DNA from 2 places in the Staphylococcus argenteus genome. Region 2 is predicted to be linked to the other one. Evidence: predicted binding sites of a transcription regulator. Region 2 holds the regulator's gene; the other holds the start of a gene.
What was found. The regulator Rex, encoded in region 2, represses fermentation and respiration genes when NADH is low (regulators of the CRP and FNR family bind a similar motif). The targets are predictions, from matches to a motif close to TTGTGAAATATTTCACAA.
Positions count from the first base shown of each region.

Region 1: the regulator Rex is predicted to act here: its motif matches at 9,056-9,073, upstream of SAMSHR1132_RS12810 (L-lactate dehydrogenase).

Region 1 is NC_016941.1:2,609,872-2,626,054, forward strand. Features, by position in the region: gene SAMSHR1132_RS12765 (VOC family protein) at 1-128, shown strand, start outside; gene SAMSHR1132_RS12770 (TetR/AcrR family transcriptional regulator) at 213-800, opposite strand; gene SAMSHR1132_RS12775 (CocE/NonD family hydrolase) at 944-2,626, shown strand; gene SAMSHR1132_RS12780 (LPXTG cell wall anchor domain-containing protein) at 2,756-3,391, opposite strand; partial or broken gene SAMSHR1132_RS14500 (trypsin-like serine peptidase) at 3,407-3,532, opposite strand; gene panD (aspartate 1-decarboxylase) at 3,848-4,231, opposite strand; gene panC (pantoate--beta-alanine ligase) at 4,233-5,084, opposite strand; gene panB (3-methyl-2-oxobutanoate hydroxymethyltransferase) at 5,077-5,895, opposite strand; gene SAMSHR1132_RS12800 (oxidoreductase) at 5,968-6,828, shown strand; gene budA (acetolactate decarboxylase) at 6,916-7,620, opposite strand; gene SAMSHR1132_RS12810 (L-lactate dehydrogenase) at 7,899-8,858, opposite strand; gene SAMSHR1132_RS12820 (APC family permease) at 9,565-11,013, shown strand; gene SAMSHR1132_RS12825 (aspartate aminotransferase family protein) at 11,087-12,424, opposite strand; gene SAMSHR1132_RS14390 (hypothetical protein) at 12,679-13,095, shown strand; gene SAMSHR1132_RS12835 (fructose bisphosphate aldolase) at 13,218-14,108, shown strand; gene lqo (L-lactate dehydrogenase (quinone)) at 14,294-15,790, opposite strand; partial or broken gene SAMSHR1132_RS12845 (hypothetical protein) at 16,078-16,183, shown strand, end outside.
Region 2 is NC_016941.1:2,031,702-2,047,884, forward strand. Features, by position in the region: gene SAMSHR1132_RS09900 (sucrose-6-phosphate hydrolase) at 1-231, opposite strand, end outside; gene SAMSHR1132_RS09905 (LacI family DNA-binding transcriptional regulator) at 380-1,330, opposite strand; gene SAMSHR1132_RS09910 (ammonium transporter) at 1,501-2,751, opposite strand; gene SAMSHR1132_RS09915 (sulfurtransferase TusA family protein) at 2,967-3,191, opposite strand; gene SAMSHR1132_RS09920 (YeeE/YedE family protein) at 3,266-4,348, opposite strand; gene SAMSHR1132_RS09925 (redox-sensing transcriptional repressor Rex) at 4,647-5,282, opposite strand; gene SAMSHR1132_RS09930 (ABC-F family ATP-binding cassette domain-containing protein) at 5,536-7,464, shown strand; gene SAMSHR1132_RS09940 (MutS-related protein) at 7,826-9,436, shown strand; gene tsaD (tRNA (adenosine(37)-N6)-threonylcarbamoyltransferase complex transferase subunit TsaD) at 9,537-10,562, opposite strand; gene rimI (ribosomal protein S18-alanine N-acetyltransferase) at 10,555-11,019, opposite strand; gene tsaB (tRNA (adenosine(37)-N6)-threonylcarbamoyltransferase complex dimerization subunit type 1 TsaB) at 10,992-11,654, opposite strand; gene tsaE (tRNA (adenosine(37)-N6)-threonylcarbamoyltransferase complex ATPase subunit type 1 TsaE) at 11,635-12,096, opposite strand; gene SAMSHR1132_RS14255 (hypothetical protein) at 12,133-12,282, shown strand; gene ilvD (dihydroxy-acid dehydratase) at 12,614-14,302, shown strand; gene ilvB (biosynthetic-type acetolactate synthase large subunit) at 14,320-16,089, shown strand; gene SAMSHR1132_RS09980 (ACT domain-containing protein) at 16,089-16,183, shown strand, end outside.

The sequences.
Region 1 (16,183 bases), 580 kb from region 2:
ATGCTTCAATTGAAATAGAATTACCATTTGCTGACCAATTCTGGGGTGGCAAAATGGGCATCTTTACCGATAAATATGGCGTTCGTTGGATGTTACATGGTCAAGATTATAACGCGATGCCACAGTAATATTATTGCTGAAGATATCATTTAATAATATGGTTTAACATTTTTAGCAAGGCAAGCCACTCTCGATTCATGGCTTGCCTTATTTTATTGTATATTTTTAATTATCGTTGCAGGCCCTTGATTGACAATCATATTAAAATGCCTAATTAAGTCAACTTTGTCTATACGGTTTGGATCTTCTACCCAATGTCTTATTAAAGACAATCCCGCACCTGAAACATAACTCATAAAGTATGAAAATGGTATACCATTAATTTGATCATTTTCATTTTTATAACGTTGTAAATGACACATTATTAAGTCATATAGTTTTTCGTGTATATTCGAATCTTTCCCCATACGAAACATCAATTGATAAAATGGTATATTTTCTTCTATGTTTCCTATTAAGATTTTCATAATGTTATATATATTATCCGCCGATAGTCCAGTCGCTTCATTCGAAGTATTATCATTAATAAATGTTTTAATTTCCTCCAACTGCTGATCTTCCAATTTTTCCAGTAAATCATATTTATCATAATAATGCGTATAAAACGTACTTCTGTTAACATCAGCTAAATCTGCAATTTGTTGCACCGTAACCTGTTCCAATTGTTGATGCTGTAACAATTCTATAAATGCATCTCTAATCGCGATTTGTGATTTTCTAATACGTCGATCTATTGTCATCCTTATCACGTCCTTAGCTAATGATTATTAACAATTATAAACGTTATGTTCATTATCCTACAAATCTCCAACATTGATGATTGGCACACAATGTTTACCTGTTTAATATAGGTGATACAAACAAACAGAAAAAGGTGATAACAATGAACCAACATTTACTAGGAAATCCAAAATTAACTGTAACTCATGTCAACGAAGTGAAAGCCGGTATTAACCACATCGTTGTCGACAGTGTTCAATATGGAAATCAAGAAATGATTATGGAAAAAGATGTCACTGTGGAAATGCGCGATGGCGAAAAATTATATATTAATATTTTCAGACCAAATAAAGATGGCAAATTCCCTGTAGTTATGTCTGCAGATACTTACGGCAAAGATAATAAGCCTAAAATCACTAATATGGGTGCCCTTTGGCCAACATTAGGCGCCATTCCGACATCTAGTTTTACACCTGAAGAATCACCAGACCCAGGATTTTGGGTGCCAAATGATTATGTTGTAGTCAAAGTTGCATTACGCGGTAGTGACAAATCAAAAGGCGTCTTATCTCCATGGTCAAAAAGAGAAGCAGAAGATTATTACGAAGTGATTGAATGGGCAGCAAAACAGTCATGGAGTAATGGAAATATCGGGACAAATGGCGTTTCTTATCTTGCGGTGACTCAATGGTGGGTCGCATCATTAAATCCACCACATTTAAAAGCAATGATTCCTTGGGAAGGCTTAAATGATATGTATAGAGAAGTAGCCTTTCACGGAGGTATACCGGATACTGGCTTTTATCGTTTCTGGACTCAAGGTATTTTTGCGAGATGGACAGATAATCCAAATATCGAAGATCTGATACAAGCACAACAAGCACACCCATTGTTCGATGATTTTTGGAAACAGCGTCAAGTGCCATTATCACAAATTAAAACACCTCTACTAACATGTGCTAGTTGGTCTACACAAGGTTTGCACAACCGTGGCTCTTTTGAAGGATTTAAACAAGCTGCATCAGAAGAAAAATGGCTATATGTTCATGGGCGCAAAGAATGGGAAAGCTACTACGCTAGAGAGAATCTTGAACGCCAAAAAGCATTTTTTGATTGTTACCTTAAGGATGAAAATAACGATTGGAAAGATACGCCTCATGTCATTTATGAAGTTAGAGATCAATTTTATAAAGGCGAATTCAAATCAGCGTCAGTGTTCCCTTTACCTAACACAGAATATACACCATTGTATTTGAATGCTGACAATCACACATTGAATCATGCAAAGATTAGTAGTGAGCGTGTTGCACAGTATGACTCTGAAGATAAACAACAAGATGTGCGTTTTAAATATACATTTGACAAAGATACTGAGTTAGTTGGAAACATGAACTTAAAACTATGGGTAAGCACTACAGAATCAGACGATATGGATTTATTTGCAGGTATTAAAAAGTTAAATCGTCATGGTAATGAAGTTAACTTCCCTGATTTTAATCATATTGAAAATGGTCAAGTAGCTACTGGTTGGTTACGCGTATCACATCGTGAATTAGATCAAGAAAAATCCACAATTGCGCAACCTTGGCATAAACATGAAACAGAATTAAAGTTGTCACAAGATGAGATTGTACCTGTTGAAATCGAATTATTGCCTTCAGGCACGCTATTTAAACAAGGCGAAACATTAGAAGTTGTTGTTAAAGGTAGTGAAATTGTAATTGGTAATAGTACCCCTGGCATGAAAACACGTTATGAACATGAAGAAACCGTAAATAAAGGCATGCACATGATTTATACTGGTGGTAAATATGATTCACAATTAATCATTCCTATCGTTAATTAATATATGGTGATTACAGCCGACTGTGTTGATAAGCAACATGTAAATAAATCAACTTGAAATAGTGAAAGCATTGTATAACAAGGGAAGACCACACGCTTGGTAGCTTAAACCAAGGTGTGGCCCTTTTTATTATTGATGGCTATTTAATTTTATAAATCGTGTCACTAAACTTACTACAAGCAATATTAGACCAATAAATAAAGCCATGATTGCTGTATTACTTTCGTTGCTTACGCCTGTTTTTGGCAATTCTTTCAATTGTTGTATATGTACATCTTTGCTCTTGTTATCCAAATAATTACTTTGTTGTTTAACTATTTGTTTATTACTTTTTGTGTGAGTATCTTTTGCTTTAGTACTTGGATTTGCAGCACTATTATTCGATGTTCCATTGATGTTTTTCAACTGCTTGTTAACATTTGAATCTTTCGTGCCATCCATTAAATTATCTGGATGCTTTAGTAAATGTCTGCAATCCGATACTATTCCAGAATCATTTGCCTTTACAGTATTATTCGAAGCCTCATTATCATCTTTCAACTGCTTGATAACATTTGGATCTTTCGTACCATCTATTAAATTATCAAGTTTTTTCATACGTGCTATATCACTAACTGGCCCAGGATAATTTGCATCCGGTTGTCTAACTGGTATTAAATTGCTATTTTCATTCACACCTTCAGGCTTGTTATTTTCGGCGTTTGCATTATCCGTAAAAATCAACACTGATAAAATTGCAACAAATAAACTTATAACTTTTTTCATCTTATTCATCCTTTCCTATTTTACTACCTTAATATCATTGCTATTAAAGTAACCCATCCATCTATTTTTTTCGTCGTATAAAGAGTAATATTTATACCCATTCGGAATATTGTAATAGAGTTTGGCTGTATACGCTTTATCTATTTAATATAATTTTATTATACAATTGATATCAATTCAATTTTTTCCACTTCATGAATACTAAATAACATGACTATAAATTATGTTGCTAAGTTAGGAATTCTATTTTCTACCAAATAAATTCTGCATACTGTTTTAGAAAATCCATTCGAAAACTTATTTCTTTTTAAATATGTACATTATTAAACACTGATAAAAGTGCAACAATAATACATATGCTTCTCTTATGCTAATCAGATAGACATAAAAATAAAAACCCCTAATGGATAACTACATTGTTATCTACTAGAGGTTTCTAACTTATGCTATTTAATTTTATAACACTATCGTATTTTCTTTTTCGTGAATCATTTCAATAATGACATTGTCTTCATTCATTACTGCTACTTTAGGTGCATGGTGTTTAATTTCTTCTTCATTCAACTGTGCATAAGTCATGATTATGACTACGTCGCCTACTTCAACAAGTCTTGATGCTGCACCATTCAAACAAATTTTACCACTACCTCTTTCGCCAGCTATTACGTATGTTTCAAAACGTGCACCATTATTATTATTCACGATGGCTACTTTTTCATTAGGCAAGATGTCTACCGCGTCCAATATATCTGAATCAATCGTTATGCTACCTACATAATTTAAATTCGACTCAGTCACTCTTGCTCTATGAATTTTAGCATTCATCATTGTTCTTATCACTTTATTCAGCTCCAATTATTATATTATCTATTAAACGTGCTTTTGAAAATTTAACTGCTAACGAGATAAAAATGCGTCCAGTTATTTCGTGTTGTTCTACTAATTGAGGATAACTATAAACAGCAACTTCTTCAATGCGTCCACTTATATGTGATTCAAGATATTGAGTAACCTTGTCTATAATTACTTTACTTTGACGTTCACCGTCTTGATACAACGCTTGTGCTAATTGCAAACTTTTACTTAAATGTACCGCTTCTTGTCGTTCTTGCTCAGTTAAATAAACATTTCTTGAACTTTTCGCCAAACCATCTGCTTCTCGAACGATATCAATACCAATAATTTCAACGGCATGATTGAAGTCTTTTACCATTTGCTCGACAATCGCCAATTGCTGGGCATCTTTTTTTCCAAAATAAGCATAATCCGGCATAACAATATTAAATAGCTTATTAACTACTGTTACCACCCCATCAAAATGCCCTGGACGCTTCGCACCTTCTAACACATCAGCTAATGGACCTACTTTGACATCAATACCTAATTCACCTGGATACATATCTTCCACTGTAGGATGAAAAACAATGTCCGCACCTACTTCTGATACTAATTCCAAGTCTTTATCAATTTGTCTGGGATACGCGTCAAAATCTTCGTTAGGACCAAATTGTAATGGATTAACAAATACACTCACAACTGTAATATCATTTGTACTAACTGATTCGCGAACCATCGTTAAATGTCCATCATGTAAGGCACCCATTGTTGGGATAAAGCCAATCGTTGTGCCTGAGCGCTTGGCTGCTTTAACAATGTGTTGCATCTCTTTTACCGTAGTAATCAGCTTAGTCATTGTCATTAACCTCATTCATAATTTTCTTTTTATATGTGTATGCTTCTGACGGAAATGCACCAGATTTAACTTCTTGATCGTATTGTTTTAAACCTTCCACACCAACACTGAAATCAGAAAATTGCTTCACAAATTTCGCTTTATGTTCAACACCATAATTTAACATGTCATGATAAACCAATACTTGACCATCTGTGCCTTTGCCTGCACCAATACCAATGACTGGAATTGTTAAGTGCTTACTAATTTCTTCAGCTAAATCATTTGGAATTGCTTCAAGAACTAATGCAACCGCACCAGCTTGTTCTACATTTTTAGCATCTACAATAAGCTGCTCTGCTGCTGCTTTCGTTGTACCTTGTAGTTTATAGCCCATAACACCAACACTTTGAGGTGTTAGACCTAGATGTGCAACAACTGGAATACCAATTGCCGTTGCTTTCTCAATAAACGGAGTAATATGTGCACCTTCTGCTTTAATCGCATTTGCATTTGTCTCTTGATAAAGTCTTAATGCATTATTTAAATCTTGAGTCATAGAGATACCTACTGCACCAATTGGCATATCAACAACTATAAATGTATTTGGTGCACCTCTTCTTACTGCGCGACCGTGATGAATCATATCAGCTAATGTTACTTGTACCGTGCTTTCATAGCCCAATACTGTCATACCTAATGAATCGCCAACAAGAATCATATCTATACTTGCTGCTTCAACTTGTTTGGCACTTGGAAAATCATAAGCTGTTACCATAGAAATTTTAGTTTGCTTTTGTTTCATATCTATTAATTGACTTACTGTTTTCAATGTTATTCAACCTCTTTTTGCAGTATTATTAGAAATAGTATAATTAATCTTTTATAGAAAGGAAAGAAGAAGATGTTATCAGTCGCGATTATCGGTCCAGGCGCTGTTGGTTCAACAATTGCTTACGAATTGCAACAATCAATGTCTAATGCAACGCTTATCGGGAAACACGCCAAAACATTAACATATTATACTGTACCACATGCACCGGCACAAGACATTACTGTAATGGGTTATGACGATATAACAAATGTATTCGATGTAATCATTATCGCTGTAAAAACACATCAACTCTCTGATGTTATTCCTCATTTAAAACGCCTTGCACATGAGAATACGCTCATCATTTTAGCTCAAAATGGGAATGGTCAATTAGAACGTATTCCATATAAACACGTATACCAAGCAGTTGTTTACATAAGTGGTCAAAAGAAAGACGATGTTGTTACGCATTTTAGAGATTATCAAATACGTCTACAAGATACTGCTTTAACTCGTCAATTTAAAGATCTAGTTCAAAATAGTCATATAGATGTTGTATTGGAAGCAAATATACAACAAGCCATTTGGTATAAATTGTTAGTAAACTTAGGCATTAATTCAATCACAGCACTAGGCAGACAGACTGTCGCAATTATGCATAATCCTGAAATACGTATGTTATGTAGACAATTACTTGAAGATGGTTGTCGAGTTGCACAGGCTGAAGGTTTAGACTTTTCAGAGCAAACCGTTGATACCATTATGTCCATATATCAAGGTTATCCAGACGAAATGGGTACGAGCATGTATTATGATATTATGCACCACCAGCCTCTTGAAGTTGAAGCAATTCAAGGATTTATTTATCGACGTGCACGAGCACACAAACTTGATACGCCTTACTTAGATACCATTTACAGCTTTTTAAAAGCGTATCAACAACAACTTTAAACACACGCACATATTAAAAACCTTAACGATGCATTTAAAACATTTCGTTCTAAATATCGTTAAGGTCTTCTTATGATATTTATTGGATTATTCAGCTTCTCTAATTTCTTCTGCCACATCTTTGTAATCAATTTTTGTTTTAACAAATGTCTCATTATTTACCGGGAAATGTTGCTGGAAAGTTTCAAAGTTTTGAATTTCAATGACGACATCATCCACTTCAAAGTCAAGCACATGTCCACCATAACTTCTATTATCATCCGCAAAATGAATATGGAACCCAGCAGATCCTATACCATGAAATAATTCTGGTGTGAAAAATCCAACGATGGTACCACGAATATTCTGTCTTATTTCTTCTGGCTGTCTGCGAGCTGAATCAATCAAACGTGTATATGGCGGTTGTTGTGCAGGCATCATTCGTACATGCATATGTTTAAATGTCCCATAAATTTTTACAGCTGAAAATAAATTGTCACTCAACATTTCATTTTTAATCTGTGCAAACACATCTTCTTGTGACAGTTGTTGCAATGAAAAAGTTTTACTCGCTTTAAAATTAGTGATTGATGCATACGGTACTTTCTCATCACCTGTTAATTCTATAAACTGTTTGTGTTCATTGGCATGATATGCCTTTCCATCTAGAAAAATCACTTCTCCATCAGAACCAGTTAACGTTGCGATTCCTAAATTCCCATGTTCTAATACTTCATTAATTGTCGCAGTTCCCTCTAGTAGACCAGCCATTAATGTGCCTAATGTGCCATGCTGATACAAGACATTTGTCATTCGAAAACCATCTCCCATATAGTATTACTAGTCGTCATGATCTAAAATGTATCTCGTGTATTATCCCAATCCTATATAGTCAATTACATCTCGACATTTTGCTTCGTGTCATTAACATTTTATGAGTCATGATACTTTATTCATTTATTATTTTACGCCAAAAGTATTCTCACTATCAATGACTGTACAAAAAATGAACCTATCAATGTAACAGATTACTGCAACTTTGATAGATTCACTTAACACTAACATATCTATTTTTAAGAATTAAAGCTGTATTAGTCTTCTAATAGGTATTTAATTGAATCGAATGTATCTTCTAATGTTTTAACTGATTTATCGAACAATGCTTGTTCTTCAGCATTTAATGGCATTTCATAAATTTTAACAGCGCCGTGTTGGTTAACTAATGTTGGTACACCTAAGTATACACCTTTGTGACCACCATATTGACCATCTAATTGAATAGAAACATTTAAGACATTATTTTCATTATTTAAAATGGCTTTTGAAATACGCATTAATGCTAAAGCAATACCATAGTATGTTGAACCTTTAGCTTGGATAATTTCGTAAGCAGCGTCACGTGTATTTACATAAATTTCTTCCGCTTTAGCTTCACTACCTGTTTGTTCTTTTAATGTGTCATATACTGAGATACCTGCTACGTTTGCTTGTGACCATACTGCAAGTTCAGTATCACCATGCTCACCAATAATACTAGCGTCAACACTTGAAGGTGCAACACCAAGTTCTTGGCTAATTAAATATTGTAAACGTGCACTGTCCAATACAGTACCTGAACCGATAACACGCTCTGCTGGTAATCCAGTATATTCTTTTACAAATCTTGTTAAAATATCGACTGGGTTTGCTGCGATTAAGAAGTAACCATCGAAACCACTATCCATTACACTTTTAACAATACTCTTCATAATCTTTGTATTCTTTTCAACTAATTGTAAACGTGTTTCACCTGGTTTTTGAGGTGCCCCAGCAGTAATAACTACTAAGTCCGCATCTTTACAGTCTTCGTATTCACCTGCTTTCACATCAACTGGTGAAGGACTGTGGACTGTACCATGGTTTAAATCTTGAACATCTGCTTTTACTTTATCTTTTGCAATGTCAATAATTACAAATTCATCTGCAACACCTTGCGTAACCATTGCAAAGGCATAGCTTGATCCTACAGATCCGTCTCCGATTAATACAACCTTTTTACCAAATGTTTTCATAATTATGTCTCCTAACCTAATTGAATTTATTTTACACGTGACTACACGTAAAAATATCTATACTGAAATTAAAGATTAACAATTTTATTTTATTATAATATTATGCTACCAAATTACAAACATAAAACTGAGATGTAAGCGGAGTCAATTTACACTCTAACGCCAATAAATATTGATATTTCAAGGTTTTGCACGTAATTTGAAATTTGTGACAATTTTTAGCATCCGAAAGTTGCATTATGTCGCTATATATAAGCATTTTCAAACTATTATACTTACTAATTTTTTTGTTTTAAAAAGTATGGTTTATCGACTTAAATTACTTATCAAGTTATATCAATCCAACCCTCATTCCACATCATATTTCAAAAATGTTTTCGCGGTCAAAGAAATCTTTTTCTATCATTTATATACTTTATCTACCTATTGATTGAACACTATTACTAGGGCGATTCAAAAAAGTATCATGTAATATACAAAATTGTTAGAAAATTAGCAAAAAGTAGTACTTATTCATATAATTTCTGCTATAATCAATTCTATCATTTAAAAAATCTATGGGCGTTATCAAAGCAAGTCATTAATCTGTAACATAAAGTTGTGATTTTTCAGAATTTTTAGACAAAATATTAATTATTTGTGCTATGATATAACATATTAAAAAACACCGTATAGAATTGTTTATGAATGTTTGGGAGGTAAGTTTATGGGAAGTTTTTTCAATAAAATAGCACGAAAAGAGGATCCGACCATCTATCAAAATAAAGATGGTCATTTACAACGTACTTTGCGTGTACGTGATTTCTTAGCCTTAGGTGTGGGCACGATTGTATCAACATCTATCTTTACATTACCCGGTATCGTCGCTGCGGAACACGCAGGTCCAGCCGTTGCCTTATCATTTTTACTTGCGGCTATTGTAGCTGGCTTAGTTGCTTTTACTTATGCTGAAATGGCAGCTGCTATGCCATTTGCGGGTTCAGCGTATTCTTGGGTTAACGTGTTATTTGGGGAGTTTTTCGGTTGGGTTGCCGGTTGGGCTTTATTAGCTGAATACTTTATTGCCGTTGCCTTTGTAGCTTCTGGATTTTCAGCGAATTTAAGAGGATTGGTTAAACCAATAGGTATTGAGTTGCCAGCAGCTTTATCAAATCCATTTGGTACGAATGGCGGTTTTATCGATATTATTGCTGCTATCGTTATTTTATTGACTGCACTGTTACTATCACGCGGTATGTCAGAAGCAGCACGTATGGAAAACATTTTAGTTATTTTGAAAGTATTAGCTATTATTTTATTTGTTATTGTTGGTTTAACAGCTATTAATGCAAGTAACTATGTTCCATTTATTCCAGAACATAAAGTTACTGCTACAGGTGACTTTGGTGGTTGGCAAGGTATTTATGCAGGTGTTTCAATGATTTTCTTAGCATATATCGGTTTCGATTCTATCGCTGCGAACTCAGCAGAGGCACTTAATCCACAAAAGACTATGCCTAGAGGTATCCTTGGCTCATTAGGTATTGCTATTGTATTATTTATCGCCGTTGCCCTTGTGTTAGTAGGTATGTTCCATTACTCACAATATGCAAACAATGCTGAGCCTGTGGGTTGGGCATTACGTCAAAGTGGACATGGCGTTATAGCTGCTATTGTTCAAGCTATCTCAGTTATCGGTATGTTTACAGCGTTAATTGGTATGATGTTAGCTGGTTCGCGCTTATTATATTCATTTGGTCGAGATGGCTTATTACCTTCATGGTTAAGTCATTTAAATGACAAACATTTGCCAAATCGTGCACTTATTGTATTAACAATTATTGGCGTTTTAATTGGGTCAATGTTCCCATTCGCTTTCTTAGCACAACTAATTTCAGCAGGTACATTAGTCGCATTTATGTTTGTATCATTAGCAATGTATCGTTTAAGAAAACGTGAAGGTAAAGATTTACCAATTCCTGCATTTAAATTACCTTTATATCCTGTATTACCAGCAGTAACATTTGTCTTAGTATTGCTTGTATTTTGGGGATTAGGTTTCGAAGCAAAATTATATACTTTAATTTGGTTCATTGTTGGTATTATTCTATATTTAAGCTATGGATTTAGACACTCTAAGAAAAATGATGTAGAAGAATATCACCCACCAAAATAAAACAAAAAATCATTTCCCATCTGAATGACACATTGAGATGTGGAAATGATTTTTTATTTTAAAGTATTAACAATTACCATCCTTGCCCTGCAATATCATATTGATCTAGGTCCCCTTTTTCTAAAGCAATCAGTGCATCTTCTAAAGTATCCAAAGCTGTATCTAATTGTTCATATGTTATAACAAGTGGTGGTTGGAATCGCAACACATTTCCAGCTACAGCAATAATGACTACTCCGTGTTCAAAGCAATAATTACAAATTTTAAGTGCTGCACTGGCATCGCGTGTTTTGAGTATTTTGTCAGAAACGATATCAATTCCTATTGTGAGACCTTTACCTCTTACATCCCCTACACTATTGTATTGAGATACCCATTGATTCATTCTTTGCCTTACATATGCTCCTTTATCAGCACTAGCTTGGAGAAGAGATTGATCTTCAATCATTTTAATTGTTGCTAATGCAGCTTCACAACTAACCGGATTGGCACCTGTTGTAAATAAATGTGCAGGTGCTTCCAAACAGTTCATAATCTCTTTGCGTCCAACAATTGCTGACATAGGCATACCACCTGCTAAAGACTTTCCAAATGTAATTAAATCTGGCGTAAAATTAAAGTGTGATACAGAACTCCATGCACCCGTTCGTCCAAAACCTTGTTGAATATCATCTACTGCCATTAAAATACCATGCTCACGACAAATCTGTTCTAACGCTTCAAAGTAACCTGGAACTGGTTCTAAAAGTCCGCCATCACCTTGTATCGTTTCAATAACAATACATGCAACTTCTTCAGCGGGTACATATTTCGCAAACATTTCTTTTAAAGGTGCTAAATATTCTTCTATAGTATTGGCTTTCGGCTGTTCATACATGCCACGATAATTATCAGGAAAAGGAATATGATAAAAACCATTCAGTAGTGGCCCATAATGTTTACGCATATTTAAACTAATCGCTGACATAGATAATGCACCAAAGGTTGAACCATGATATGCATTCGTAAAGCTAATAATATATGGGCGACCAGTATATGCTCTAGCAAATTTAATAATACCATCATTTGCATCTGATCCAGTTAAACCAAATGTTACTCTTTTTTCAAAAGCTCCTGGTGCAATTTCACAAAGCTTTTTAGCTAAACGTACTAAAGGTTCATGGTACATATATGCTGGTGTATAATGTATAAATTTATCTACCTGTGCTTTTATCGCTTCTGTCACTTCTTTGGGTGCATGACCTACATTTTGAGAACTCGCGCTAGACAACAAATCGATATACGTTTTCCCCTCAACATCAACCAATGTTGCTCCGTAACCGTGATCAATAACTAATGGGTAATATTTAATACGTCCAGATTTCGCAAAATAATGCTCGTCCTCTTGGATTAATTGATGTACTTTACTCATCTTACATTCCCTCCCAATGACAGTAATTATTCGTAAAACCAGCAATCTAAAATCGATCATAAAATTCGACTCACAATTTCATTTAAATACTGTCATGCCATTTTGAATACTATCCAATATACTAATAAAATTCAGATTTGTAAATATATTCTGATAATTGCGAATTGTATAATTCCAATTATCAATTTGGATATTCACTATTTAATTAGGGAATACAAAGAATATATTTCAATTTTACTTTTGAGGTGTCGTGAATGTATTTAAAGATTATTTTTCATTTTACAGCTGCGATAGTCATATCAGTCATTTTGTTATGGATAACCAAGTTGTTTGATATGTTAAATGCTCAAACGCATATAGAAGATTTATTATTAAATTTAGATTTTTTAATTGCACCTGAAAATACACCATTTATCTTGGAATTGATGTGTCACTTAATAATCGGCATTGTTATCTATATCATTTTTGTGCTGTTATTTCATTTCTTTAAAAGATTTTATTATTGGAGCTATGTACTATTATTTTTCATATTTATCACTTTATATCCTTTCTTAATTTTCATTGCACAGCGACCAATGTTCCAATTTAATAGTATTGAATTTATTGGATGGATAATCTCGCATATCTGTTTTATGCTGCTAATGATGTTTAGCATATCCAGAATAAAATAATATTTTTAATTAAACTGACAATTATTTTTCACATTTTATACATTTTTCAAGGTTTATGACTTGAGAAATGTTCTCATTTTTATCATACTGGAGGTGTATTGAAAAGTTAAGGAGTGGAAAGTATGAATAAAGAGCAATTAGAAAAAATGAAAAATGGAAAAGGCTTTATTGCCGCATTAGACCAAAGTGGTGGTAGTACACCAAAAGCACTTAAAGAATACGGTGTAAACGAAGATCAATATAGCAATGAAGACGAAATGTTCCAACTTGTTCACGATATGCGTACACGTGTGGTAACTTCACCTTCATTCTCACCTGATAAAATTTTAGGTGCGATTCTTTTCGAACAAACAATGGATCGCGAAGTAGAAGGCAAATACACTGCTGATTACTTAGCTGATAAAGGTGTTGTCCCGTTCTTAAAAGTAGACAAAGGTCTTGCTGAAGAGCAAAATGGTGTTCAATTAATGAAACCTATCGACAACTTAGACGGTTTATTAGATCGTGCAAACGAGCGTCACATTTTTGGTACAAAAATGCGTTCTAACATTTTAGAATTAAATGAACAAGGTATCAAAGACGTTGTTGAGCAACAATTTGAAGTCGCGAAACAAATTATTGCTAAAGGTTTAGTTCCAATCATCGAACCAGAAGTTAATATTAATGCAAAAGACAAAGCTGAAATTGAAAAAGTATTAAAAGCTGAACTTAAAAAAGGTTTAGATAGCTTAAATGCTGATCAATTAGTAATGTTAAAATTAACAATTCCTACTGAACCAAACTTATACAAAGACTTAGCTGAACATCCTAATGTTGTTCGTGTCGTTGTATTATCAGGCGGTTACAGCAGAGAAAAAGCTAATGAATTACTTAAAGATAACGATGAACTTATCGCAAGCTTCTCACGTGCTTTAGCTAGTGATTTAAGAGCTGATCAATCTAAAGAAGAATTCGACAAAGCTTTAGGTGATGCTGTAGAATCTATTTACGATGCTTCTGTAAACAAAAACTAACTTTTACATCAAAAATTTAAACTAATAGATAAGACTCATACATGTGCTTTAAAGGCATTGTGTATGAGTCTTTTTTGATTAACATGAATTTACCGTACGTATTATAGATGACGCGAAAAAAATCGGACAGCTGAAAAATCTTTAAGATTTCTCAGTTGCCCGATTTTAAATATAACTATTAGAATTTAGTTTTCGTAATAACCTAATTCTAAGTCTTTTGAAGTTTGTTTACGGATTTTTCTCATTAATTTTTCGTCTTCAATTAATGATTCACCGTATGATGGAATCATTTTCTTAATTTTAGGTGCCCATTCAGTTTTGTATTCAGGGAAGTTACGTTCTAATACTTCTAACGCAACTGAAACTGAAGTTGAAGCCCCAGGTGATTCACCTAATAATGCGATTACAGTATGGTCTTGTGAGTTAACCACTTCTGTACCGAATTGAATGAATCCTTTACCGTGTTCAGGAGTATCCTTGATAACTTGAACACGTTTACCAGCAGTGTATAATTGCCAATCTTCATTACGTGCTTCTGGGTAGAATGTACGTAAGTGGTTCATACAACCTTCTTTTGTCATAATCACTTGGTCAAATGAATATTTAATTAAAGGTAAGTTTTTAACTGCTGCTGCTAATAAAGTTGTAATGTTGTATGTTTTAACAGATTTGAATAAATCTAAGTTAGAACCGTTTTTCAAGAATTTAGGTCCAACATTGGCAAATGGTCCAAATAGCAATGTTCTTTGACCATCAATGTAACGCGTATCTAAGTGAGGTACTGTCATTGGTGGTGTACCAGGTGGCTCTTTACCATAAACTTTGGCATCGTGTTGTTCAATAACTTGTGGGTTTGTACAAGCTAAGAATTGTCCACTGATAGGGAATCCACCTAAATGTTTACTTTCAGGGATACCTGTTTTTTGTAATAATGGAATCGCTCCACCGCCAGCACCGATGAATACGTAGTCAGTTACTTGTTTGAATTTGTCACCAGTTAGGCGATTTTTAACAGTAACTTCCCATTGTCCATTTGATAATTGTTCGAAATCAACAACTTCATGGTTAAATTGCACTGTTGCATTTGGATGCTTTTCAATGCTTTTAGCCATTTTACGTGTTAATTCACCGAAGTTTACATCTGTACCTTCGTCAATTTTACTTGCCGCCATAATACCAGGATTATCTTCACGGCCTTTCATCATCAATGGAATCCATTTTTTCATTACTTCGATGTCTTCTGTATATTCGATATTATCGAACATAGGGAATGCTTTCATCGCTTCGTAACGATCTTTTAAGAATTTAACATTGTTTTTACCTCTAACATAACTGATATGTGGTAATGGATTGATAAATTCTCTTGGGTTCTCGATGCTACCGCTTTTTACTAAGTGACCCCAGAATTGTTTTGAAATCTCAAACTCTTCGTTAATCACTTTAGCTTTTTCGATGTCGATAGAACCATCAGGTTGTAAAACAGTGTAGTTCAATTCACATAATGCTGCATGACCCGTACCAGCATTATTTCTTTCGTTTGAACTTTCGATTGCAGGACGATCCAAGCGTTCGTAAACGTGGATATTCCAGTCTGGCTCAATTTCTTTTAACATTGAACCGAATGTTGTGCTAAGTACACCGGCTCCAATTAAAACGATGTCTTTACTATTAGACTTAGCCATTGGTTTCACCTCTCCAAAAATTGTAAATGTGTATCATCAATATGAAAGTTACATAAAACTGACATATCTCTATAAAATATCAACGCCATAAATAACTTCCTGTTTCAATTGATACGCTGTAACAAAATGCTATAGTTAATGCTTACATATATATGTTAAAGCAAGCAGTGGTAAATGTAAATTATAATTATTCATTAACTTTGCAATATATTAAATCTTTTATTCATAAAAGATAAATATCAAATCAATCATAATTATTTGGTAATAAATCGCTAACTACCATTTCCATTTTACTCCCGACACACAGCATTTTAAACATATACCTATTTTGATACAATATAAGTGTAAAATCAATCATAAAAAGGAGATTCAATATATGCATCTAAGAAAATC
Region 2 (16,183 bases):
CCAATATTTTAACCCATGAACTGCACCTAACGGGAACCATTGATGTGACACATAATATTTTCCATTATAAAAAATAAGCCCATTCGGATCGTTCAATAATCCAGTTTCAGGTTGAATATGAAATTGTTGACGAAATTTAGATTGATCAACTTGTTGTTTTAAATTTTTGAAATATTCCGTATCAACGTCTTCGATACGTTGATAACGTTCTTCTCTAGTCCATTCGGTCATAATACTTGTCCAGTCCTCCTTTAACATTTATGATGCTAACAATTTATATTCTATTATAGCAAATTTTACTTACGTTCTTTAATTATTGCGCTATAATATTTCATACTTTGTGGTATCGGTTCCACCCTTATTTTAAAAAATACAGCGTCTAAATGCTAACATCTACAGTGACGCTATATGGCATATCTTTATTTTTTAGCATTTGTTGAATTTCTTCCATTGCGCATTGACCCGCTTCATAGTAGTTGTAATGAATTGTTTTAATCGTCGGAGATACTAACTGAGTCATAGGGTCTCCACCAAAACCATAAATTTGTTTCGGTTTCATGGCATCTTCTTTCCCAGAATAATATTTATAAGCTGCTAACGCAATCGTATCCGTCGCACCAACAATTGCATCTACTTGATTTACATTCTTTAATACTTGAGCAACATCTTGTTGTGCATCCTTATATGTGAAATTTGTTTCATGTACATTAGGTGTAATTTGATATTTAGCTAATTGATCAAGTAAACCACGTTTTCTATGTATACCGACTGCAATATCTTTTTCACTTACACTAAATACTTCAACTTGTCGATAATCTTGTTGCCCAATCCATTCACCAATGATTTGCCCTGCTTTGTAATCATCATGCACAATACTATGAAGCTGTTCATGCTGTTGTCCAACAATAACCGTTGGAACTTTCATTTTATTTATAACTTCAATATGCTTATTAGTAATATCTGTAGCCATTAAAACAATGCCATCTACTTTACTACGTGCTAATGTTTCAAGTGCTTGGATTTCTGCTTCAATGTTTAGTCCAGTATAATTTAAGATTAACTGAGATCCATATTTTTCACATTGTTTTGCTAACCCTTTGATTGTCTCATCTACAGCGTATGAATTCATTCTCGGTATGATTGCGCCAATAAGATGTGTTTGTCGGGCTCTTAAACTTTGTGCAAACTGATTCGGTTGATAGTCATGCTCAGCGATAATTTTTGTTAATTTTTCACTTGTTTTTTTACTGACAGATCCATTATTTAAAAACCTAGATACTGTACTTTTTGAAACACCTGCTAATTTGGCAATATCGGATATATTTTTCATAATTACTCACCTATCATTATTTATGACGCTTAGTTTATTTTAGCATATATGTAACCGCTTCAAATAACATTTCATCTCCTTTCTAAAAAATATTTAACAAAACAGAAAATGTCCTAACATCATTTTTCTAAACAGATGTCAGGACAATTTATTTTCTATGTATTTTTAATTTAATATCGAATATGTTTATTAAACCTATTTAGCTCGCCTTCAAAATAAGCATGCTCACCATGCACAATTTTATCTAATCCTATATTTGTTTCTTGCTCTGTCACAGACAACGGCGTAATCAATTTAATTACCTTCGCAATAATAAATGTCATAACTACGCTAAAAATTACTACTGCTGTAACACAAAGTATTTGCACTAACATAATATGAACATCACCTGTATAAATAAATCCATTATCAATATCCGGATTTGCTTTTTTACTTTGGAAAAATGCTGTTAATACTGCACCAATAATACCACCTACACCATGAATACCAAATGCATCTAACGCATCATGATATTTTAGTTTCACTTTTATATAATTAATGACGATATAACAACAAATACCACCAATTAATGCCATAATTGTTGCACTAAGATATGTTACATATCCAGCTGCAGGCGTAATGACAACAAGACCAGCCAGTGCACCTAGTAATAGCCCAAGTAAACTTGTAGTCTTTTTGAAAATATATTCTAAAATTAACCAACCTATAGCACCTGCGCTTGCAGCAATAACTGTGTTTGTAAATGCTAGCATTGCAATTTGATCAAATGTAAATGCACTACCTACATTAAATCCGTACCATCCAATCCACACAAAAATACCACCAATTAAGGTAATAATTAAATTATGAGGTGTAGATTCAGATTGTTTGTTACCTTTTCCAATCATAATTGCCAGTACCAAACCTGAAACACCTGATGTAATATGAACGACTGTACCACCAGCGAAATCTAATACGCCAAGTTTATTGATCCAACCGCCACCCCATACCCAGTGTGCTACCGGGCTATAAACAAGTGCTGTCCAAATAACTACAAATAATAGATACGGGATAAATTTCATTTTTTCAGCGATTGAACCTGATAAAATTGAGATTGCAATCGTACAAAACATCATTTGAAATAACATAAATAATGCCAGTGGTATATGTGGACTTATATCTTCTTGTGTAGCAAAACCTACATGATTAAGAAGTGTATATTGCCAATTTCCAAACCATAGGCTCCCATCTCCAAAACTAATAGTAAAACCAACTGTTATCCAAACAAATGTTACTAGAACAATTGCTGCCATACTTTGCATAACAGTATTAAGTGCATTTTTAGATTGAACTAATCCGCCATAAAACAAACTTAATCCTGGCGTCATTAACCAAACTAATAATGTACATAAAAACATAAATATTGTGTCGTTAAGATTCATACTTACCACTCCCTTGTTTTCATAATAATCTGATAATTTATAAAATGCAAAAATGCGTAAGATTATATGACATCTATTGAAATAAAATATGACACAACCTTTTTTTGTTAACACTTACTTATTCCTGATATTTCCATAATAAAAAGGCTATTTTCTCACTTTTAATATAGAGAAAATAGCCTTTTTAATGTTTGTGTTAGCAACAATAAATATCGTTATACTTTTTGAACTGTAATCGTCCAAGAAGCATTGTCAACTTGTTCGAAACTAGTTACGGGATATCCATTTTCTGCTGCCCAATTCGGTATAGCTTCAGTCGCTTGTGTACAGTCAAAATCAATTTTCAATTCATCTCCAGATGATAATGTCGCCATTTTCTTTTGTGCTTCAATCAATGGAAATGGACACACCATACCTACTGTACCTAATTCATATATCATAATTAACACTCCTCTTTTCAATTAAATTATTAAATGGATTTTTCCTACTTTCCTGTTCTTGAAATTCCTCACATTTATACTAGTTGTGTTTGTTGTTGCGCCTTATCAACTTGTTGTTGAACTTTCTTCATTGGACGAACAAACATAAAATGACTGATTGTCCATACGCCAGCAATCATCGCTGCTAGTGCAATCCATCCTTGCCAAGTCATCATGGCAGTTTCAACTAGACCATTACCTATGGAACATCCCCCTGCTACTGAAGCACCGAAGCCCATACATATACCACCTATAGCGCTGTTACGAATCGTCAACTTATCAGGCAAACGCCATTTAAATTCTTTTGATCCTTTAGCTGCAATGTAAGAACCTAAAAATATCCCTAAAACTAATAGGACACCCCAGTCAATAAATTTTGTTTCGCCGGTAATTAAAAAATGGACTAAATTTGCTGATGGCGTTGTAATTCCAAGCCCTGCATTCCTACCAGTCGATGTACTCATTGGCCATGCTAATAAAGCAATAAGTCCTATTGCGATTGCAGCTATAAATGGATGATATCGCTTTTCGAAAAGATAATGTCTGATACCTCTATATCGCTGCTTCAATTTAGGAATTGCTACTTTTGATTTTTTATTATTAAGTGTTCTAACTACAAGTACAGTAGTTATGATAGATAATGCTGCTACTAACACCCAAAAAGGTATTCCAGTCGTTTGAGATATATCACTATTCACATTCGTTGATTGATTAATTTGATACATTACTGGTTTCAAAATTCCTGTCTTAGTTATCGCAGCAGTAATAGCATACAAAATTAAAGCAATCCAACTTCCTATCAAACCTTCACCGGCACGATACCATGTACCAGTTGCACACCCGCCTGCTAGCACAATTCCAATCCCAAAAATAAATGAGCCGATAATCGTTCCTAATATAGGAAAACTGTGTGTAGGAATTTGTAAAACGCCAGTTGCCGTCAAAATTAAAAGTCCGACACTTTGAATAGTAATAGCTATTAATAATGCGTAAAACATTTTATTATTCTTTTGCACGTACATATCACGAAAACCACCTGTTAAACAAAATCTTGTACGTTGCATAACAAATCCTAAAAGTCCCCCGACTAATAAACCACTAACAATCATCCAAACCATTATAATACCACCTATTTCCGATAAGTTTAGTATGTATTATAGGCGATGATTTCCTCATTTTCAACCTTATACACAATATTTTTGCTATACAATAGAATATTATCTATCTGTAACCAATAGTGATTGTGTTGATTGTTTAACAATAAATTTACATGATTATTTTCTTGTATTAAGACATAACAATACATTAATTTACCACTAAAATTTCAGATTCAATAAGAAAAAGCCTGAGACTTTGTCCCAGACTTTAAAAATAATTTAAGATATAACAAGGTTAATCTTTAAAGCTACATCACATTTATTCACTGTAATTTTTCATAAAGAATAGTAATGACTGTAATTCTATACCTAAGTCGATTTGATGTACTTGCACATCTGAAGGTGTATTTATTCTGCCAGGCGTAAAGTTTAATATCCCTTTTACACCAGCTTGAACAAGTTCATCTGCTATTTTTTGAGCTACTCTCTCTGGTGTCGTTAAGATCACAACATCGATTTCTTCTTTCTTCAATGTCGCTATTAATTCATTATTATCTTTTACAATAACATTCCCTATTTTTTGGCCAATAATATCTTCTTTAATATCAAATGCTTCAGTAATAGTCATATCGTCATGAATTGAAAAGTTATATGTGAGTAATGCTTTCCCTAGGTTCCCGACTCCGACAATTGCGATTTTTATCATATCACTTTCGCTAAGTTCAGATTTAAAGAAATCTAATAAACTATCTATATTATATCCGTACCCTTTTTTACCTAATTCGCCAAAATATGAAAAATCACGACGAATTGTTGCCGAGTCAATTTGTAACGCATCGCTAATCGCTTTTGAATTTACACGATCTATACCTTTAGATTTTAATGAACTCACAAATCTATAATATAACGGTAAACGTTTTAAAGTTGCTCGAGGAATTTTAACTTGGTCACTCATTCGCTATTTCCTCCTTCGTGTTTGAATGAATTATATCTATGTATTCAAACGAGTTAGAGCGTAGTTGTTAGATTATTAAAAAACAAATAATTGATTACAATGAATACTTAAATATTATACATTATTGAATTTTAAAAATAAATATCTTAGTTTCATGACGGCGTTTTATACTGTAAAATGGTTATTAATGTAATGATTACGATTGAAATCGTAAACTAAAACTAATTGACGAAATACGAAAGGTGAAGATCGAATGATACTTTTACAACTTAATCATATATCAAAATCGTTCGATGGTGAAGATATATTTACTGATGTTGATTTTGAAGTAAAAACAGGAGAACGTATAGGTATAGTAGGAAGAAATGGTGCCGGTAAATCAACATTAATGAAAATTATAGCTGGTGTAGAAAACTACGATTCAGGAAATATGTCCAAAATCAAAAACCTAAAGCTTGGCTATTTAACTCAACAAATGACACTCAACTCTAACGCAACGGTTTTTGAAGAAATGTCCAAACCATTTGAACATATTAAAAACATGGAAGCATTAATTAAAGAAGAAACCGATTGGTTAGCTAAACATGCAGATGATTATGATAGCGATTCATATAAAGCTCATATGTCACGATATGAATCTTTATCAAATCAATTTGAACAATTAGATGGGTATCAATACGAGAGTAAAATTAAAACTGTGTTGCATGGTTTAAATTTCACTGAAAACGATTTTAATAAACCCATAAATAACTTTAGTGGTGGTCAAAAAACACGCCTTTCATTAGCTCAAATGTTATTAAATGAACCTGATTTATTACTTTTAGATGAGCCTACTAACCATTTAGACTTAGAAACAACTAAGTGGCTTGAAGATTATTTACGTTATTTTAAAGGTGCAATCGTAATTATCAGTCACGATCGTTACTTTTTAGATAAAATTGTAACTCAAATTTATGATGTAGCCTTGGGTGACGTCAAACGCTATGTTGGTAACTATGATCAATTTATTAAGCAACGTGATTTATATTATGAAAAGCGGATGCAAGAATATGAAAATCAACAAGAAGAAATTAAACGTTTAGAAACATTTGTTGAGAAGAATATTACACGTGCCTCCACTAGTGGCATGGCAAAAAGTAGACGTAAAATTTTAGAAAAAATGGAACGTATTGATAAACCAATGTTAGATGCTAAAAGTGCGAATATACAATTCGGCTTTGACCGTAATACAGGCAACGATGTCATGCACATTAAACATTTAGAAATTGGTTACCAAACACCTATTACCCAACCTATTAACATTGAAGTTTCAAAAGGTGACCATATTGCTATTATCGGGCCTAACGGTATTGGAAAATCAACATTGATTAAAACAATCGCTAATGAACAACAAGCACTTGGTGGCAATATTACTTTTGGAGCAAATTTGCAAATTGGTTATTATGACCAAAAGCAAGCTGAATTTAAATCTAATAAATCCATTTTAGATTATGTATGGGATCAATATCCTTTAATGAATGAAAAAGATATACGTGCAGTACTTGGACGTTTCTTATTCGTACAAGATGATGTCAAAAAAATTATCAACGATTTATCGGGTGGCGAAAAAGCAAGATTACAGTTAGCACTTCTAATGTTACAACGTGACAACGTCCTCATTTTAGATGAGCCTACCAATCATCTTGATATCGATTCAAAAGAAATGTTAGAACAAGCACTTCAAAATTTTGAAGGAACAATATTATTTGTTTCTCACGATCGTTATTTTATAAATCAATTAGCCAATAAAGTATTTGATTTAACCAAAGATGGCGGCAAAATGTATCTTGGTGATTACCAATATTATATTGAAAAAATTGAAGAAGCAGCTGCATTAAATGCTCAGCAAAATGAACAATCTGTTTATAACGAATCACATGAAAAGTCGCCGGAGCATTCATCGTATCATAATCAAAAAGAACAAAGACGTGAACAGCGAAAACTAGAAAGACAAATTAATGATTGTGAAAACGAAATAGAATCTTTAGAAGCTGCTATCGCTTTGATTGATGAACAATTAACTCAACCAGATATTTATAGTAACCCACAAAAAGCAAATGAATTAGCTCTCGAAAAAGAAGAAAGCGAACAAAAATTAGAACAAGCCATGACGAATTGGGAAGAATTACAACAAAAATTATAAAAATAACCATAACTCTAACTATGAAAACTCATTAGTTAGAGTTATTTTTTAACAAATTTCAAATTTTTTTATTCACATTGAGAATGTTGATATAATAGCTATCCACAAAGTTATCCTAGTTATCCACAAGTAAATTAACACTAATACACAATTAATTTTTACTTTCCCCACTTAATATCCACAATAAAACCCATTATTCACATCAGTTGTCCACAAGTTATGAACACTTTGTTGATAAGTACGCATGTTCCCTATTGACATTCATTTTTTTAAATAACTTTGTTTATTAATCTCAAATATGAAATAATAATATTATTAAACTGGTTATTTATTATAATTCAAAAAATATAAGGAGTTACATATGAGCACAAATCAAACGTTTTTAATATTTGTTGTTGCGGTAATATTAATTGCTTCAATTGTAGGAATTATTGGACGATATATGAGTCGTCAAAAATTGTTTAAATCTATGGAAACATTATGGCAAACGATTTCACCACTAGAAACTTTTATAAGACCAAATTCACATTACGACTATGAATATCAACTTTATAAAGTTAACTACAAGCCCTATACATTGGTTGATGATAAAACCTGGTCAGATTTAAACATGTCTGCGATATTTCACCAGATGAACTATAACTTAACAGCTATTGGCGAAATGAAACTTTACAGTTGTTTGCGTGGTATGTTAACAATTACAAATAAATCATTACTCAATTTATTTAATGACAACGCAGAATTCAGACAGCATGTAACTTTTCATTTAGCTTTGTTAGGTAAATCAGTTTACCCAACTTTTCCTGATCAAATTACACCCGTAAAACGTCATACACTCTTAATGCTTTGTCCGTTTTTACCAATCATTACATTCGCAATTATTTTTATAAATGCGCAAGTCGGCATTTTGTTATTTTTATTAAGCTGTTTATTCAATATCATTTTATCTGCCATTTTAAAGCGTACGTACGAGGATGACTTAAAATCAATTTTTTATGCATCAAATGTTTTAAAACATGGCTATGCTATTTCAAAAGTTAAACATGCACCACAACCAGAGGTCAATTTTAAACATTTTAGAACGGCTCGTCATCTCACGAGTGTTTTAGCTGAAGTAAACGAAGAAGATATTGGTGCCATGGTAATTAAACTTGTTAAACTCATTTTCATGCTCGATTATCTTTTATTCCATACAATTCAAAAAAGCTACACAACACATATGAAAGAGCTGAAAAACTGTTTTGACTATATCGCAGAGCTAGATAACCACTATTCGTTAGCTATGTATCGAAGAACTTTAGATGTTTATACAGAACCGCGTATTGATGAAACTAAAAATAGTATTGAATTCACTGAATTAACGCATCCACTCATTTCAGATGCTATTGCCAATGATTTTTCATTATCACAAAATATATTGTTAACTGGGTCTAATGCATCGGGAAAATCTACATTTATGAAAGCTATTGCGATAAACCTTATACTTGCAAAAACGACTCATACTGTTACTGCAACCAAGTTTGTATATCAACCAGGTAATGTGTTCACATCTATGGCAAATGCCGATAGTGTATTATCTGGTGATAGTTACTTTATGGCAGAATTAAAGTCAATTAAGAGAATCGTCAATATTTCTGGAAATCAAAATATCTATTGCTTTATTGATGAAATTTTCAAAGGTACCAATACTACTGAACGAATTGCCGCTTCTGAATCAGTTTTATCATTTTTAAATCAAAAACCTAACTTTAAGGTCATTGCAGCTACACACGACATAGAGTTAGCCGAATTATTAAAAAATCAATATTCGAATTATCATTTTAATGAAGTTATAGAAAATAATAAAATTCATTTTGACTATAAGATTAAACCTGGAAAAGCCAATACTCGAAATGCCATCGAGCTACTAAGAATCACTTCATTCCCAGAACAAATATATCAACGTGCAAAAGATAATGTGCCGAAAATTTAGAATATAAAATTAAACATAAAAACGTCAGTTATCACATGACAATGACGATGTCACCATTAAAAACTGGTTCACCGTTAACATGTTAATAACTGACGTTTATTTATTCTATAGAATAATCTTCTAAATCGATATTACTATGTCCATTTAATGCTAAATCTGAAAATTTACCGTACTGATATAAATAATAACCGGCAACACCTATCATAGCCGCATTGTCTGTACATAATTTAGGACTTGGTATTGTTAATTCAATATCATTATCTTTACATTGATTTGTTAATGATTGTCGTAAACCTTTGTTACTTGCAACACCACCAGCAACTATTAGTCGTTGCACTCCATAGTCTTTGCAAGCTTGAATTGCTTTATAAGTTAATACATCTACGACGCTATTTTGAAAACTGGTTGCTACATTTTCTGCTATGATTGGAATATTTTTTTGTCGTTGATTATGCAACTGATTAATCACAGCACTTTTTAAGCCGCTAAAACTAAAATCATAACTATCTTTATCTAACCATACACGAGGAAAAGCATATGTATCCTCACCACTTGCAGCTAAACGATCAACTTGTGGACCACCTGGATAACTTAATCCAATTGTTCGTGCCACTTTATCATACGCTTCACCTACTGCGTCATCACGGGTCTCACCTATCACTTCGAATGTTAAATGATTTTTCATATAAACTAACTCTGTATGACCACCTGAAACAATGAGTGCAATAAGCGGAAATGTCAATGATGTTTCAATATGATTAGCATAAATATGTCCTGCGATATGATGAACCGGTATTAATGGTTTATCATATGCAAACGCTAATGCTTTAGCTGCGTTGACTCCAATTAACAACGCACCAATTAACCCTGGGCCTTCTGTTACCGCCACTGCATCTATATCTTCCATTGATACATTTGCTTCTTGAAGAGCCTCATCAATTGTTGTTGTAATACCTTCAACATGATGTCTACTTGCTACTTCTGGAACTACACCGCCAAATCGTTTATGACTTTCAATCTGACTTAAGACGGTATTCGATAATACATCTCTACCATTTTTTATAATGCTAACACTTGTTTCATCGCAACTCGTTTCCACAGCAAGGATTAAAGTATTATTAGTCATTTAAATTCACCCACATTACCATTGCATCTTCACCTTCACCATAATAATTTTTACGTTTACCACCATATTGAAAACCTAAATTTTCATATACGTGTTGTGCTACTTTATTATTTACTCTTACTTCTAGACTCATTACATCACATGTATGACTCGCGTAATTTTTACCATATTTTAATAACATTTGACCTAAACCATAGCCTCTATATTGATTATCTATAGCGACTGTTGTAATTTGTGCTTGATCAATCACTATCCATAAACCTAAATAACCTATAATTTGTTGTTCAAATTCTAAAACAAAATACTTCGCAAAGTTATTTTGTTCAATTTCATGATAAAATGCATCAATTGTCCATGAACTATCATTAAAACTATGACGCTCTATATCAAAAACTTGTGGCACATCTTCCTTAGTCATTGCTCTAATATTTAATTGCTCTTTTGACTGTTGATCCAATTTCGTTCCGCCTCAGCTAATTTATGGTATTTAGGTGTGAATGTATGAATATCAGAAGGCTCCTCTATTAAATGATACATTACTGAAGCATTTGGTAATTGTGCTACAGTATCTCCTTGTAAATCATCTTGCAATTGCACAGTGTCTTTACCTATAAATACATAAGGTTGATTTGAGCCTTTTAAAAATGTTTGTAAATCTTCAATTGTCATATATTGATCTTCTAATATAGTTTTCAATTCATTTTGTTGCCATTGATAAACACCTGTATACACAGCTTTTCTTCTTGCATCAAAAATTGGAACTAACAATTTATCAGTATGATTAATTGTTGCTGCTAACGCTTTTAATGAGGAAACACCGTATAACTTTATATTTAAGGCATAAGCTAATGTTTTTGCTACCGTTACACCTATTCGTAATCCTGTATATGACCCTGGACCTTCAGCAACAACAATTGCATCTAATTGATGTTTTGTTATTTGACACTGCTTAAATAATTCGCTAATTGCTGGCATTAATTGGACTGAATGATTTTGCTTTGAATCAGTTGTTATTTCAGCTTTAACTTTATCATCTTCCATAATTGCCACTGATAATGGTTGGTTGGATGTATCAATGAGCAACGAATTCATGTTCCATTACCTCCTTAATATTTTCATAATGTTCACCTAGTGCTATAAGCTCTATTTCTCTGCTTGTTTCAGATAGAGTTGTAATATTTATTGTTAAATGATTTGCAGGAAGTAAGTCTTTAATAAATTGACTCCATTCAATAACTGTAATCGCCCTATCTTCAAAAAATTCATCAAACCCTAAATCTTCTTCAGAATCTTCTAAGCGATAACAATCCATATGGTGCAATTTTAAATTTGTACCTTTGTATGATTTAATAATATTAAATGTTGGTGAATTAATCGTACGTTTGACACCTAATGCTTTACCTATAAATTGCGTTAACGTTGTTTTGCCTGCACCTAAATCTCCATTAAGTAAAATCAAATCGCCACACTTCAATTGTTCAACTAAAAACATAGCAAATTGATTCATTTCATCTAAACTGTTTATCTTTATCAATGTTGATTCTCCTATAATATGATTTTCATCAGTAAAATAAAAAGTACTTTATCATTCGAATTTAACTTTATAATTAACCTTTATATTGTAACAAATTTCAACTTAAATTTCTTATCTTTGAAACAGATTATATCTCTGAAGTTAATTGTAAGAAAATTTAAAATACTTGTTGACATAACGAAATAGATATAGTAAATTAAATTTATCAAATTTTTAGACAATTCTAACTATTATAATGATATAAACCATTCACGGAAGGAGTATAATAAAATGACTTATCAATATACTGAACATCAACCGACAACTTCAAATATTATTATTTTATTATACTCTTTAGGACTCGAACGTTAGTATACATATACTAAACGCTTTAAGTCCTATTTCTGTTTGAATGGGACTTGTAAACGTCCCAATAATATTGGGACGTTTTTTTATGTTTTAACTGTTGAATTTTAACTTTTATCACTATTAACTTATTTAAATTTGTTAAATCAATAAAATTACGGGGGAATTTACTATGCGAAGCGACATGATCAAAAAAGGAGATCACCAAGCACCAGCAAGAAGTCTTTTACATGCTACGGGCGCACTTAAAAGTCCAACTGATATGAATAAACCATTTGTAGCTATTTGTAACTCTTATATTGATATTGTTCCAGGACATGTTCATTTAAGAGAACTCGCAGATATAGCAAAAGAAGCTATTAGAGAAGCCGGTGCTATCCCATTTGAATTTAATACGATTGGTGTTGATGATGGTATAGCCATGGGACATATTGGCATGAGGTACTCATTACCATCACGTGAAATTATTGCTGATGCTGCTGAAACTGTAATCAATGCACATTGGTTTGATGGCGTTTTTTATATTCCTAATTGCGACAAGATTACACCTGGTATGATTTTAGCTGCAATGAGAACCAATGTACCAGCAATCTTTTGCTCTGGCGGTCCAATGAAAGCTGGTTTATCAGCACATGGTAAAGCACTCACACTTTCATCGATGTTTGAAGCAGTCGGTGCATTTAAAGAAGGTTCAATTTCTAAAGAAGAATTTTTAGATATGGAACAAAATGCCTGCCCTACTTGTGGCTCTTGTGCAGGAATGTTTACAGCAAATTCAATGAACTGTTTGATGGAAGTTTTAGGACTAGCGCTACCTTATAATGGTACGGCACTTGCTATCAGTGATCAGCGACGTGAAATGATTAGAGAAGCCGCTTTTAAATTAGTCGAAAATATTAAAAACGATTTGAAACCTCGTGATATCGTTACTCGAGAAGCTATTGATGATGCATTTGCTCTTGATATGGCTATGGGTGGCTCAACTAATACAGTATTGCACACATTAGCAATTGCAAACGAAGCTGGAATTGATTATGACTTAGAACGAATCAATGCAATTGCAAAACGCACACCGTACTTATCAAAAATTGCACCGAGTTCATCTTATTCAATGCATGATGTACATGAAGCAGGTGGTGTCCCGGCAATTATAAATGAACTGATGAAAAAAGAAGGTACCCTACACCCAGATCGAATCACAGTCACTGGAAAAACATTACGAGAAAACAATGAAGGTAAAGAAATTAAGAACTTCGACGTTATTCACCCACTTGACGCACCTTATGATGCACAAGGAGGTCTATCCATTTTATTTGGAAACATCGCACCAAAAGGCGCAGTCATTAAAGTTGGTGGTGTTGACCCTTCAATTAAGACATTTACTGGTAAAGCAATTTGCTTCAACTCACATGATGAAGCTGTAGAAGCAATTGATAATCGTACAGTACGTGCTGGACATGTCGTTGTTATAAGATATGAAGGTCCTAAAGGTGGCCCAGGTATGCCTGAAATGTTAGCACCTACTTCGTCAATCGTTGGTCGAGGTTTAGGTAAAGATGTAGCTTTAATTACAGATGGTCGATTTTCAGGTGCAACAAGAGGTATTGCAGTTGGACATATTTCCCCTGAAGCTGCAGCTGGAGGACCAATTGGTCTAATTAAAGACGGTGATGAGATTACTATAGATTTAACAAATCGAACATTAAATGTAAATCAACCTAATGATGTCTTAGAAGAGCGAAGAGCATCTTTAGAACCATTTAAAGCAAAAGTGAAAACAGGTTACTTAGCTAGATATACTGCTCTCGTGACTAGTGCAAATACAGGTGGCGTCATGCAAGTGCCTGAGAATTTAATTTAACTATGGAGATGATTGAAATGTCTAAAACTCAACACGAAGTAAACCAAAATATTGACCCTTTAAAAATCGCTGAATCACTTGAACCTGAACAACTAAATGAAAAAACGTTAAAAGAAATGCGTTCAGGATCAGAACTATTAGTAGAAGCATTACTTAAAGAAAACGTAGATTATTTATTTGGTTATCCAGGTGGTGCAGTATTACCGTTATACGACACATTTTATGATGGAAAAATCAAACATATTTTAGCTAGACATGAACAAGGTGCCGTTCATGCTGCAGAAGGATATGCACGTGTATCTGGCAAAACTGGTGTCGTCGTTGTAACTAGTGGTCCAGGTGCTACGAATGTTATGACTGGTATTACAGATGCACATTGTGACTCTTTGCCTCTTGTTGTATTTACGGGCCAAGTTGCTACACCAGGTATTGGTAAAGATGCGTTCCAAGAAGCAGATATATTATCGATGACTTCACCTATTACAAAACAAAACTATCAAGTTAAACATGTAGACGATATTCCTAGAATTGTTCATGAAGCATTTCATGTTGCCAATTCGGGACGAAAAGGTCCAGTTGTTATCGACTTCCCAAAAGATATGGGTGTGTTAGCTACAAATGTTGATTTATGCGACGACATTAATATTCCAGGTTATGACGTTGTTACTGAACCTGACACTAAAGACATAGACACTTTCATCTCACTTTTAAAAGAAGCAAAAAAACCTGTTATTTTAGCAGGAGCTGGAATTAATCAATCAAAATCAAATCAATTATTAACAAAGTTCGTTAACAATCATCAAATTCCGACTGTCACAACTTTACTTGGTTTAGGTGCTGTACCTTATGAAAACTCACTATTTTTAGGCATGGGAGGTATGCATGGTTCATATGCAAGTAACATGGCATTAACTGAGTGTGACTTGCTTATTAACTTAGGAAGCCGTTTCGATGATAGATTAGCAAGTAAACCTGATGAATTCGCACCAAATGCAAAAATTGTTCATGTTGATATTGATCCATCAGAAATTAATAAAGTTATCCAAGTTGATTTAGGTATTATTGCAGACTGTAAAAGATTTTTAGAATGTTTAAATGAGTATAATGTTCAAACCACTGAACATAGCGCTTGGGTTAAACATTGTCAAAATAACAAGCTGAAACATCCATTTAAACTTGGTGAAGATGATCAAGTATTTTGCAAACCACAACAAACCATTGAATATATCGGTAAGCTGACAAATGGTGAAGCCATAGTTACAACTGATGTAGGACAACATCAAATGTGGGCAGCTCAATTTTATCCTTTTAAAGATCATGGTCAATGGGTTACTAGTGGTGGATTAGGAACAATGGGCTTTGGTATCCCATCATCAATTGGTGCAAAATTAGCCAGTCCAGATAAAACAGTCGTATGTTTTGTAGGCGATGGTGGATTCCAAATGACTAACCAAGAAATGGCACTTCTACCAGAATATGATTTAGATGTCAAAATTGTATTAATTAATAACGGTACATTAGGAATGGTTAAACAATGGCAAGACAAATTCTTTAACAAGCGTTTCTCTCATTCTGTGTTTAATGGACAACCTGATTTCATGAAAATGGCTGAAGCATATGGTGTCAAAGGCTTCTTAATTGATAAACCAAACAAACTTGAAGAGCAATTAGATGCCGCATTTAATTATCAAGGACCAGCTTTAATTGAGGTGCGAATCTCCCCTACTGAAGCTGTTAACCCAATGGTTCCAAGTGGTAAATCAAATCATGAGATGGAGGGCTTATAATGACAAGAATTATTAAATTACAAGTTGCAGACCAAGTGAGTACTCTAAATCGAATTACAAGTGCATTTGTTCGCTTGCAATATAATATCGATAC